4 regions of the Paenibacillus sonchi genome follow, and region 1 is predicted to be linked to each of the others. Evidence: riboswitches for the same ligand, from Rfam matches in the RefSeq annotation. Region 1 holds a riboswitch; each other region holds the start of a gene.

The links. A riboswitch is a leader RNA that binds a small molecule or an ion and turns the genes downstream of it on or off. The one in region 1 is predicted to bind cyclic di-AMP.
Region 2: linked by a shared signal. The riboswitch ahead of JI735_RS08790 (resuscitation-promoting factor) and the one ahead of JI735_RS25675 (APC family permease) in region 1 are both predicted to bind cyclic di-AMP.
Region 3: linked by a shared signal. The riboswitch ahead of JI735_RS12875 (NfeD family membrane protein) and the one ahead of JI735_RS25675 (APC family permease) in region 1 are both predicted to bind cyclic di-AMP.
Region 4: linked by a shared signal. The riboswitch ahead of JI735_RS03695 (C40 family peptidase) and the one ahead of JI735_RS25675 (APC family permease) in region 1 are both predicted to bind cyclic di-AMP.

Annotation. Positions count from the first base shown of each region.
Region 1 is NZ_CP068595.1:5,755,677-5,758,801, forward strand. It holds gene JI735_RS25675 (APC family permease) at 1-1,510, opposite strand, end outside; cyclic di-AMP (ydaO/yuaA leader) riboswitch at 1,637-1,795, opposite strand; gene JI735_RS25680 (disulfide oxidoreductase) at 1,984-2,421, opposite strand; gene JI735_RS25685 (DsbA family protein) at 2,421-2,921, opposite strand; gene JI735_RS36335 (hypothetical protein) at 2,967-3,125, shown strand, end outside.
Region 2 is NZ_CP068595.1:1,900,593-1,903,717, reverse strand. It holds gene JI735_RS08790 (resuscitation-promoting factor) at 10-1,170, opposite strand; cyclic di-AMP (ydaO/yuaA leader) riboswitch at 1,459-1,686, opposite strand; gene JI735_RS08785 (TatD family hydrolase) at 1,886-2,656, opposite strand; gene JI735_RS08780 (HD domain-containing protein) at 2,711-3,125, opposite strand, start outside.
Region 3 is NZ_CP068595.1:2,819,237-2,822,361, reverse strand. It holds gene JI735_RS12880 (flotillin family protein) at 1-535, opposite strand, end outside; gene JI735_RS12875 (NfeD family membrane protein) at 564-1,070, opposite strand; cyclic di-AMP (ydaO/yuaA leader) riboswitch at 1,255-1,442, opposite strand; gene JI735_RS12870 (ABC transporter permease) at 1,641-2,381, opposite strand; gene JI735_RS12865 (ABC transporter permease) at 2,399-3,106, opposite strand; gene JI735_RS12860 (ABC transporter ATP-binding protein) at 3,103-3,125, opposite strand, start outside.
Region 4 is NZ_CP068595.1:814,280-817,404, reverse strand. It holds gene JI735_RS03705 (DUF1349 domain-containing protein) at 1-546, shown strand, start outside; gene JI735_RS36810 (sugar O-acetyltransferase) at 578-1,174, shown strand; cyclic di-AMP (ydaO/yuaA leader) riboswitch at 1,614-1,746, shown strand; gene JI735_RS03695 (C40 family peptidase) at 1,751-2,221, shown strand; gene JI735_RS03690 (ABC transporter substrate-binding protein) at 2,443-3,125, shown strand, end outside.

The DNA.
Region 1 (3,125 bases):
ACACAGCCACCACATTATCCGTTAAGGACTTGGCATAGCTGATCGAATGCAGCACCGCGCGTGTTACACCAGCGACAGGTACGACCACTGTACTTCCCTTGATGCAGGGTTTATCCGTTGCCGGACATATCCGCAGCTGATCCGCAGTATTCAGGTAATGGTGATGAATCCTGTGGAACACGAACATTACAACCGGCAGGAAGATAAAGGCCATCCAGACGCTGGAGAATTTGGTGATAATGAAGATTAAGGTAATGGTCAGAGTCGTAAGCATCCCCACCGTGTTCACCGCAAATTTATTTTGCCACGCTTTAGGTTTGGTTTTGTACCAATGCACCATCATCCCTAGCTGGGACAGCGTAAACGGAATGAAAACGCCCACCGCATATAACGGAATCAGGCTTTCCGTATTTCCGTGAAAAGCCGTGACCAGCAGAGCGGATAATACGCCCAAAAAGATAATGCCGTTCGAGAAGCCCAAGCGGTCCCCACGGACCATAAATGCATGGGGCAGATACTTGTCTTTGGCAAACATAAACGCCAGCAGCGGGAACGCCGAGTAAGCTGTATTGGCAGCCAGGAACAAAATAACCGCTGTGATTCCTTGTATGAAAAAGTACAAACCGCCGCGCCCAAACGTAGATTCGGCGATTTGTGATACGACTGTAGCTTTTTCATCCGGCGTAATTCCATACCAGTAAGCCAGCAGCGTGATTCCGGTAAACATAATCCCCAGGATAAGCCCCATCATCATCAGGGTTTTGGCCGCATTTTTTTCCGCAGGTGCCTTGAAGTTCGGAATGGCATTCGATACAGCCTCTACCCCGGTCAGAGCCGAACAGCCGGAGCTGAAGGCCTTAAGCAGCAAAAACAAACTGACATTCGACACCGCAGCCCCGATTTCAGGGACATTGGCATGTGCTCCGCCGGTTGCATATTTGAATACCCCCGCAATGATCAATACGAAGATCGATGCCACGAACAGATACACGGGAATAGCAATGAATGAGGCAGATTCTGTTACCCCGCGCAGATTGATTATCGTCAAGAGCAAAATCACGGTAACAGCGATAAGTACGCTATGATTATGGAGACTTGGAAAAGCGGATGTGATCGCATCTGTACCCGCCGATGCACTAACCGCAACGGTCAAAATATAATCCACCAGCAAAGATCCCCCGGCGAGGAGTCCGGTTGGAACACCCAGATTGCTTTTGGCTACGATATACGCGCCACCGCCCTGCGGATAAGCAAAGATGGTCTGACGGTAGGATAAAATCAGTATAGCCAGCAGGCCCAATACGGCTAATGCGATTGGCAATGAGTACCAGATAGCTGTGAAGCCTGCGGCCACCAGCACAATCAGGATTTGTTCCGTTCCGTAGGCTACAGACGAGAGCGCATCAGAAGACAGGACAGCCAGTGCTTTCACCTTGGATAACTTTTCATGATCGAGTTCGTTCGACTTCATCGGACGCCCGATCAATAGTCGTTTTACCTTGCTTACCATTGTAGTAACAGTTCCTCTCTTGTTTAGGTTGAAACGGTAGTACCGTGCGCTGTTTTCATAGGTGGATTTTCATAAATGCAGGCACAAAAATAAGCATACGGAAATGATCCGCATGCTTACGCATCGTCACTATCCCACCATTGCTTACGAGGTTAGCTGGCGGATTCGGGCTGTGGTAGCCCTACGGTTACAGCCCTTGCGGACCGTCCCGATTCACCCCGTTGGCGCTTAGGCCAATGTTGGTTCCCCCGTTTTTCCATCCGGAAAATTCAGCGCATATTCAACTTCTCACAAGGTCTAATGATAGTCTACAATGGCCCTTCCGTAAAGCGGTGAAAAAAATGAAAAAAGAATGAAAAATGATCCATTTTACGCAAAACCACGATGAGGGATATATGGATCTTTCATTCTCTGCGATTATCCTCTCAACGCTTGTTTTTTCAAGGTTTTGAACCCTAATTGTGTCAAAAATTTCAGGAATGGTTAGAGATGTCCTCTTTGCGTCCGGTCCAGAGCAAAATTGCGATTAGCGCAAAGGCAATCAAGGCCAGTAAAGGGATCGTAATAAACCCGAAATAATTCAGATAATCCTTGTTGCAGGGTACGCCAATCGTGCAGGGAAGCACCTTGCTGAGTGCCGGTATCTTCTGCTCCGCATAATGATAGATTGAGATGCAGCCGCCAATGAGACTTAGGGGCAGCACATAGGGAATGATCTTTTTGTCATTCCGGTAGGTGGCAATGCCCAGCAGAATAAGCTGCGGGTACATAAAGATCCGCTGGAACCAGCATAACTTGCAGGGCTCGTACTTCAATACCTCACTCAGGTACAAACTTCCCGCTACTGCGATAACAGACACAAACCAGGCCAAATAGAGACAGTGGCGTCTGCAGAAAGCAGCGATCTTCATCATTCGGCACTCACAGCTTCGGAAGCGGATTTAATCTGAGCGTCAATAGCTTCCATGTCGAAAGGCTTATCTACTTTGTGTCCATTAATGAAAACAGTAGGCGTAGAGGTTACACCGGTATCTTTGGCGATGCTGATATCATTTTGCAGCTCACTTTCATAAGTTCGTTCCTGGATATCTTTGCGTAAAAGATCCAGATCAACAGGCAGCTTCTCCTTCTCCGCGAGGCTCACCAGGAAGTCCTCTGTGGCCCACTCTGCATTCTCATCCCCCTGATTGGCGTAAAGCGCATCGTAGTATGTCCAGAAAGCGTCATTGTTCTGATGGTAGACTGATAGTGCCGCCAGCGAAGCCGTTTCGGAATCCGGGCCGATAAAAGCCATATTTACGAAGTAGAAGGCTGCTTTATCCTGATTCACATACTCCTGCACAATCTGCGGCTTGATGACACCTGTAAACTGGGCGCAGGCCGGGCATTTGAAATCACCGAACTCGACAATTTTGACCGGTGCATCCTCTTTCCAAGTCTTCGGAACCCGCTGTAATTGAAATCAACCGCCTTGCCTGAACCTGCCGTTGAAGAGGAATCCTTCGATGCCAGCATGAAGAGTCCGGCAAAAATAATCACTACGATTGCGACCGTACTAATAATTAGAATTCTCGTTTTCTGTTTCTGCTGCTCCAGCTCAGCTCTGCGTTTCTCG
Region 2 (3,125 bases), 3.6 Mb from region 1:
AGCCGCCACTTAGTTCAGTTCTGGCTTCACAGGCCCTATCACATAGATCGTGCGTGATTTCCGGCCAAAGTTACGGGCATGGCTCAGTGATTCATAATACACATCCACCTTGTTGCCTTTAATGGCACCGCCGGTATCCTCTGCACGGCGAAACCCAAGTCCCTCAATGTACACCCACCAGCCGATAGGGATTACGCTCGGATCCACAGCAATGGTCCGCCCTTCCGTTACGCGTGTGCCGGAAGCCGTACGGGTACCAATACCCGGCTCTTCCGATGAATAAGCCGTCATGGATACATTTCTGATCATTTTCTTGTACTCAAAATCTACGCCTGCTTTACTGGCAACATTGTTGCTTTTTGCGCTCACTTTGGATGTTTTAGAAGTCGTTGCTGATTTAGAAGTCGCAGTAGTGGCTACAACAGGTTTTGGAAGCGGTTTGGTACCAATGGCAATGATCTTGTCTTTGGTGACCGTCTGCACTTCCTTGCCAACCATACGCATGGATGCCAGCTCGCCATCTTGGTAGATTTTCTCGATGTGCTGGATCATTACGCCCGGCTTGCCCGCTTGTGCAACTCTTACGGTTCCCTTGGTCAGGGAGGGGTCTGCGGTCTTAATGACACGGAAAGGCAAAGCTGTTGTCCGTTGTACCACTTGCTTGTTGATCCGGACAATTTTGACTTCCATGTCTGCAGAAACTGCGGTGCCTAGCGAAGGGTAAATCTTGTCATAGCTTTCCAGGCCAATGCCCAGTTTGTCAATCGCCTGACCGAGTGTATCTTCGGTCGTGTACAACGTTTTGGTGGTCCCGTCCGTAGTGATCTTAATCGCCTGCGTACGGTTGATGACGACACGGTCTCCGTCCTTTATTTCATCACTAAGGCCAATAGATAAAGCATCATGCGGCTGCAGCGAAATTTGTTCCTTTGCCAGCACATCGCTGAGCAGCGCGTCCCGCGTCTCCAGCGTTTGTACCTTCCCGTCTATTACTAAAGTTATTTCTTTAATGCTTCGACCGTGTACGTACAGCAGAATTACCAGCGCGATAATAATTGAGGCCGCGCCTGCAAGCGAAAGTATGCGAGGATTCACTTGCTTCCACCGAAATGCGAAAGACCTGCTGGATGATTGCGAATCATGGGATACTTCTGGTTGGAATACGCCCACTCTCTCCATCCTCCTTACATAGCCCCGTCGTCCAAGTTGTATAACAAAGGTGACTTCATCACTTCTGACGAAACTAGGTTTGAGATTACACAGGATACGCCCGCATTGCTTTAGCGTTTCCTGCTCATGGATCGCCTGCTCGGCATAACTGCTCCAGATACCTGTTATATAACAGTATGCCGGGAACATTCGCATTATTCAAAAACAAAAAAAGCCCGAAAGAGTTCACAGAGGACTCTTTCGTGGCTCTCCGGTGTCAGAATACGCGGGAATGTTTATGCACGAGGTTTCCTCTCTTACTTACGCTTACGGGGTTAGCTGTCGGGTTCGGGCATAAGAGAGACGCCCTATCTCAGGTCACCCGCTCACGGCGGTTGCCCTCAAATTCACCCCAAAGACCACGTAAAGAAATCAAATAACGTCTGCGGCATTTCTGTGTTGTACTCATGTACGGACATGCGGCAGAGCATTATTGGTTCCCCCGTTCTCCATACGGAGACTCAGCGAGACGATCCATGAATTTGGTGACTGTCACAATAACAACAGCTCACTTCACTGAAAAGATGATATCCTGTTTTGATGCATGTTGTAAAGGAGCATTCAACCACGTTTACGCAAAAAAATGATTAAAATATTGTAATAATCAGCTGTTTCTATGTTAAAAAAGTTTAATATATCGGCTATACTTCTTTTTTCACCGCTTTTACTCCCGTTTTCAGACAATCCCAAATCGTTCCAGGGCGTTCGCATACGTAATTTCAGCTAATTCCTGTAAATCAATCCCTTTTATTTCCGCAGCAGCCTCAGCCACAAGCTTCACATAGGCACTCTCATTTCGCTTCCCCCGGAAGGGGTGCGGCGTCAGATATGGAGAGTCCGTTTCGATCAAAAGCCGGTCCATTGGAGTCTGGGCCAGCACCTCTTTTGGCACCCTCGCATTCTTAAAAGTTACAGGTCCCCCGAAGGACAAATGAAAGCCTAAATCAAGGCACATTTTGGCCGTTTCCCAGCTCCCGGAGAAGGAATGCATAACCCCGCCGATTTCATTCGCCTTCTCTTCGCGCAAGATCCGCACTACATCCTCGTGGGCATCCCGGTTATGAATACAGATAGGCATTTTTAGTTCACGGGCCAAACCGATCTGTTTGCGGAATACCTCGTGCTGTACCTCTTTTGGGGAAGTATCCCAATAATAATCCAGTCCGATTTCTCCAATGGCCACCACCTTTTTATGGCTGCACAGGGAAGCGATCCAGTCCATATCCCCCTCTTTCATGTCAATAGCGTCTACGGGATGCCAGCCGACAGCTGCATAAATATAATCATACGTCTCCGCCAATTTCATTGTCGTTGGAATCGTTTCCCGGTTAAATCCAATGTTAATCATCTTGCTGACTCCAGCCTCTAACGCGCGGGCAATGACCTCCGCACGATCCTCGTCGAATTGTGGGGCATCCAGATGAGTATGTGTGTCGAACAAGCGCATGCAACAACATCCTTTCAGGCTTAATTTCTATGATGAATTCCAGAAATTTTTGTATTATTTTGCAAAGATCCCGCCAATGGAAACAGGCAGCCGGGTAAGTGCCTTCTGCAGCTTATCCTGCGGAAAGTACAGGTGGTATCTGCCGCGGTGGATACCGCTGATCGAACGCACAATATCAGATACCTCAGAGATTTCGCGCAGCTTGTCATGGCGGTCAAGCAGCAAAATCTGCTTGCTGTCAAAGCCCTCTCCCGGACGGAACACATCGTAGGGCAGATCTGTCGGATAATCGATTTCCAGGTCGTAATCCGGATGCAGTCCGGCACCGGCAAAACTGCGGCGGATTTCGTCAATGGTCTCTGAATCGAGATGATCCATCTCCACATATTTATACAGTTTACGATGAATAAAACGGCTGCACAAGTTAGTCAGTATTTCATCGTCTTCCAGCGTCCACTGCATGAAGGCC
Region 3 (3,125 bases), 2.9 Mb from region 1:
ACCCTTTGTCATCCGTAATTTTCTTAATGGTGAAGCTGACTACCTCAAGCCCCATCTTGTCGAGGTCTTCCGAGCAGGTCTCCCGCATCTTGCTGTTGATTTCGTCAGGAGTTTTTAGAATGGATTCCACTGTCAATTGTCCGATCAAGCCGCGCAAATGGCCTTCCACCGAATGCAGGATAATCGTCTCGCGGTCCTCTTCCGGCCGGTCGATAAACTGCTCACTGGCCGTCAGAATAGCGGTTGGATCGCTTTTTATCTTAATCTGGGCCACCGCCTCCAGGTTGAGCTTGATGCCCTGCTGGGAGAACATCGCCTGCGCCGGGATGACATCGAAGCTCATCAGCATCATGGAGATGGTCTTATTGTTCTGGAAGCCGGGGATGACGAACGTCCCGCCGCCCTGAACCACTCTTTTTCCGCCGAGGCCGTAGACTATCATCGCCTGATTGGGCGGAACTTTTTTATAAGCGTTCACGATACTGAACAAAGCCAGGAGAATAACAACAACAATTCCCGAGATTAAATAGAGCATAACCATCCGGTTCGACACTCCCCGTTATTTATAATTGTCCGCTTTCCCTCTCGAAGAGGGTTACAGACGCCATTCCTTTTTCCACCTTTAAAATAATCACCCTGTCGCCCTTGGCGAGCTGCTGCCCGGGCTCTGCCCGCACACCAATGGAGCGCATCGTTCCGTGCAGCACATATTTCATTTCTCCAACTGCTCCATCCGCTGCAGGAATGCTGATATACCCGAGCTGCCCCGCCTGCTCATAATCCAATTCATTCATGCTGTTATCGTACCGGGTCATCACCCGGGCCAGCACCGCATACATCAGACAGCCGACCAGCAAGGCAACCACGGTGCCGATCAGCAACACGGCAAGCATATTTATTCCGCTGAACCGGGTAAGCACATAACCAGTGCCGCCCCAGACCGTGACAAACACCATCAGAGGGAGTATAGGCACAAAGCCCGGACCACCAGCATCGCCGCCTCCCGCATGCAGATGGCCCGCCAGGCCATGCCCATGAAATCCGCCGCTGAGGAGGAGCAATAGTCCCACCCAGAAGCACACGATAAATACAGTAACGATAACTATCCCTCCTTTTAAGCAGTTTAGATCGTATCAAAATACTCTAAATATCGTTGTTATACGATTTTTAGTTTCTCATGCAGATCGCCTGCACAGCAAAAAGACCACAGAAGCGGCAGGGCTCTCCGTGGTCGGTTAATCGATCATGGCGCTCATCCTCTCTCTTCGAGGCTTACGGGGTTAGCTGACGGATTCGGGCAGCGAGATTGCCCTACCCTGCAAGAAGCGGCTTGTCAGCACGCTGCAAGGATTCACCCCAGGTGAGCGGAAGCTATCCCAGCAAAAGCCGCATTCACCATTGGTTCCCCCGTTCCCAGTACCGGAATTCAGCCATTTGAGAACAGTTATATTTCATTCGGTTGCTGATTTGAATCTTACGCCTGTAGCCGTTTAATGTAAAACGTTTCCTGTGACAAAAGAAGCCAAAAATGCCACCACTTCACGAATGAAGGCGCATTCTTGGGTTTCGCTCTTAAGCGGCCGGTGATTTACTCTATTTTGCTCCATTTCTCGAAAGCAGTGAGGCACCTCAACACTTCTCTATAGCCGAGCCCCACGCACAAGCGAACGGCGGCCCGCCCAGATGTACGCAGCAGAGGTGGCGGCCACAATGAGAATGAACGGGATCACATCCAGCCGGGGCGACAAAGCGGTTCCTCTTGGGTACATTGCGTAATAGGCCGTTGTGGAGGGGAACCAGGCACCGATCGAAGCATGGAGCCCGGTAAGCACAATATTGGCTATCACAATCGAAGCCGATAAAATCAGAGAGGACACAAACGACTTCAAGCGCATGGACACCCATAACTGCAGCGCCGCAAACGGCAGGATAGCCAGCCAGCCCCCAACCGTACCGGTGATCAATTCGGTAACATCCAAATCATTCCCCAAGTGAAGCAGTTCTCCCGCGAGCAGATAAGAGCCGGCAAAAAGCAGTTGAATTAAACCCAACAGCAGCATCAGCGTCCCCAATTTGGCATAATAGACACGGGAACGGGGAATGGGCAGGCAAAACAGCTGTTTCCAGCCCCCGTTAATATGCTCATAACGGCAGATAAAAGAAGCCAGCACCCCGGCATAAAGCGGATATAAAAACAAGCCGTGAAAGCTGGCCATATGCAGATAGAAGGTTTTCCAGCCGCGCACATAGAAACCGGCAAAATTCTCTGAATCTAAACTATTGATTCCGAGCATCACCGTTCCAACCGCACCGATAAGGAACAGGATGAAGATGACGGGATACTGCAGCTTCATTCGTTCGGCTTTCATCAAAAATTCCATAATCACACCTCTGTTAATCAGAATTGTTTGTTTTTGAAATGCAGGGTCCCGGCGGCCAGCAGCATCGCTCCCAGGCCTGCGCTAATGCCAATCCACCTCCCGGGATGCGCCATGAACGGACTGGACAGGGTCGGATAGGCCCATGGCCACACCCAGGTCCACAATGCTGCACTGCTGTCCCGCGCGATGAACAGGCCGGACACAGCGCCCAATAAGCCAATGGACATCGGAATGGCCTGGTTCGAGAATTGGACCGACAGCCACATCTGCAGCCCCAGCACCGCTGCTGAGGCGAGAAAGCTGTACACGATTTGCCTGATCAGGAACTGGAACGGCAGCGGTTCGGAGGTGTAGCAGATCCAGAGCAGAAGCAGGCCGGCAATAATCAGCAAGGCAGTACAGAGCAGCAGGACAAGAACCCACAACGCCTTGGCCCAATAAAGAGCAGCACGGGATATGGGCAGGGTCAACAGCTGCTTCCAGCTGTTGGATTCGTGTTCCACACCGGCAATCATGCCAGCGAGCAACGCGGTGTTCAGCAGCATCACGAAACCCAGAAACATATACATCACATTAAACACGCCGTATACCCCTGCCGGACCTTTGAAATAGAGGTACCATTCCAGCGCCATAAATGCGATGAACAGCCCGGAGCTGATAACCGGCAGCCAGCAGGCTGCCGGTTTGAGCCGCATGCCTTCGGCCCGCAGGACCCGCCACATCATAAGCTTACTCCCTTTCCGG
Region 4 (3,125 bases), 2.5 Mb from region 1:
AATGAAGCAATGATATTGTATGCGCCTGAGCATAGCGATTTTTTCTGCAACAATGGAGCTGTATCAGAAGAAGGGGCCACCCCGAGCACTCTCGCAAACGCTCCGTTTTTTTTCACGGAGGTTTCTGGTGATTTTGTTATGCGCGTAAAGGTACAGCATGATTTTAAAGATATTTATGATTCTGCTTCAGTCATGGTAATGAAAGACATCAATGTTTGGGCAAAACTGTGTTTCGAACTTACCGATTTCAATACCCATGCCATTGTGAGCGTAGTAACAAATTCATTATCAGACGATGCGAATGGAAATAATATCGACAGTAATTCCGTTTGGCTTCAGATTACACGGGTAGGCCAGTCCTTTGCTTTTCATTATTCATTAACAGGTACTCAGTTTTATATGGCAAGATTCTTTAATTTACCTGTCGAAGAGGCCGTTAAGGTAGGGTTTCTCCCGCAAGCTCCGACTGGAAAAGGTGGCGATAGAATCTACTCTAATTTTTCACTGGAGAATAAAACCGTAAAGAACATAAGAGATGGTGAATAAGTTTGCTAATTTATTTTGATCAGGAGGCCATATGAATATTTCAGAAATCAAACAAATGATAAATTCCGGGAAAATGTATGATGATGTCGGAAAAGATATTTCTGCACTTCGAACACAGGCAATATCTACTTGCAGGAAGTACAATTACAAAGTAAATACAAATGATGAATACGATATGTCCATTCTAAAAGGCTTGTTTGCAGAAGTCGGGGAAAATGTATATATTGAATCCGATTTCCGGTGTGAGTTCGGTTTTAATATTTCGATTGGGAATGAGGTATATATTAACCATGACATGATCATTCTTGATTGCAACGAAGTGAAAATTGGCAACAATGTGTTCATAGGTCCTAGAGCGGGACTATATGCAGCAAATCATGCGGAAGATCCTTTTGAAAGAGCGGATAAAGGGGTCTATTCTGCCCCCATAATCTTACAGGACAATGTATGGCTTGGCGGTGATGTTAAGATTACACAAGGCGTGACCATTGGCGAGAATAGTATTATTGGAGCAGGGAGTGTAGTTACAAAAGACATTCCGCCAAATACTATTGCTGCAGGAGTTCCTTGCAAAGTTATTAGACCTATCAAATATTCTGACAATCCCTGGAGAAGACCAAGCGAATAAGTCTAACATCTCACTAGGAAAATAAAGTTGAAATTGTGCCATGCCGGTGATTTTAACGTGTCCTCTTCAAAAATGAAGCACCGCAATCCGGGCTAACGGGTTGCGGTGCTTCGTTTCGTTCGGCCTTTTTCCACCATCCGGACCGGCCAGGCAAGAGCGGGGCGAGTCGCTGGAGCGGATATTGCGGCTTGGCGGCAAGGAAGCGGAGAGTAACATTTATGTAACCTTTATACTATTAATATAATATAGACTTACAGAGGGAGAGATAAAATTAGTATAAATCATGTTCATTTAACGGGTTACTTGCTCCCTGTTGGCGGAGGTTATACTATAAACTGGGTATATTTTTGTATTATTTTACAATGAAAACGATAAAACAGGAAATAGGATTGACAGAGTGATACTAGATAAAATACTATAGAAATAGTTACAAAAAATTAATGAATTGTTGCCGAATTTCATTTTGAAAACGGGGGAACCACTTTTGGGTGAATTATTCTTGAAAGCAAAGGAATATAGGGAACCTTTAACCGAACCCTCAGCTAACTCCGTAGGCATTGAAGGGAGCAAAGGGTTCTGAAAAAGTTCATTATGTCGTTGATAGGGTCTGCGCTATTATTCACAGCTATTCCAGCGAATACATACGCAAGTGAAATCAGTCTTGAGAATGAAGTGAATGGGGTATTGGGAACTCCTTATGTATGGGGAGGAACGACGGCAGCCGGTTTTGATTGTTCAGGCTTCATTTTATATATTATGGAGAAGTTCAATGCAGGTGATCTGCCGCGTACAACAGGATCTCAAGCCAAGGCTGGCACTGAGGTGTCCAAGGATGACTTGCGGCTGGGGGATTTGGTCTTTTTTAATACTTTCGGTAACGGGGTTTCCCATGCAGGCATTTATATCGGGGATGGCCAGTTTGCACATTCCTCAAGCAGCAAAGGCGTAAGAATAAGCAAGCTCTCGGATTCCTATTACCGTGACCGTTATGTTACAGCCCGCCGTGTAGTAAGCGATACCAGCTATCGTCAGATGGCCGGTGAATAAAGTCCTCTGGGACAGAAAACTTTAAACAGTGTCTATTATTATTGCCCCGCCTTGTATTCAGAAGATTGAATATAAGGCGGGGCTATTTAATTTTAATTTTAACTTTGACTTTCAGCGGAATCCCATATAATATAACTAATGAATGATAATCATTATCACTGAAATGATAACGATTATCACGATACGTAATTAAATGTTATACATATAGGGGGATATCCGGAGTGAACAAAAGGTTATTGAGCTTAATGATGCTTATTATCGTCGTATTGGTTGCAGCAGGCTGTGGATCTAACAACGCAAATCATTCAGCAGCGGACGGAGGCGCAACTAACAATGCAGCCGCTCCAAATGCAGCCGCTACGAACGAGGGCAGTGCAACCGCAGCTGGCCCTATTGTATTAAAAGACGCTAAAGGCGAGGTAAAGCTGGACAAGCCCGCGAAAAAGGTCGTAGTTCTGGAGTGGACTTTTACAGAAGATGTTATTGCGCTTGGTGTGCAGCCGGTAGGTAATGCAGACAACGAAAACTATAAGCTGTATGTAACGTCTGAAGCACCACTTGATGCAGGCGTGACGGATGTGGGAACCCGCTCCGAGCCGAATCTGGAGACGATAGCTTCCTTGAAGCCGGATCTGATTATTGCCAACACTGACAACCATGAAGCGATTTATGATCAATTGAAGGCGATTGCGCCAACACTGATTTTGGGCCTGTATCCGCCTGAGGGGCAAGGCGACCAGTATGCGGAGATGGAAAATATCTTCAAAACCATTGCTGCTGCTGTCGGCAAAACAGCTGAGGGGGACAAGGTTCTTGCTGATCTGGATGCACATTATGCGGATGCGAAGACGAAGCTGGCTGCAGCAGGCAAGGAAGGCCTGAATTATGTGCTGACACAGGCATA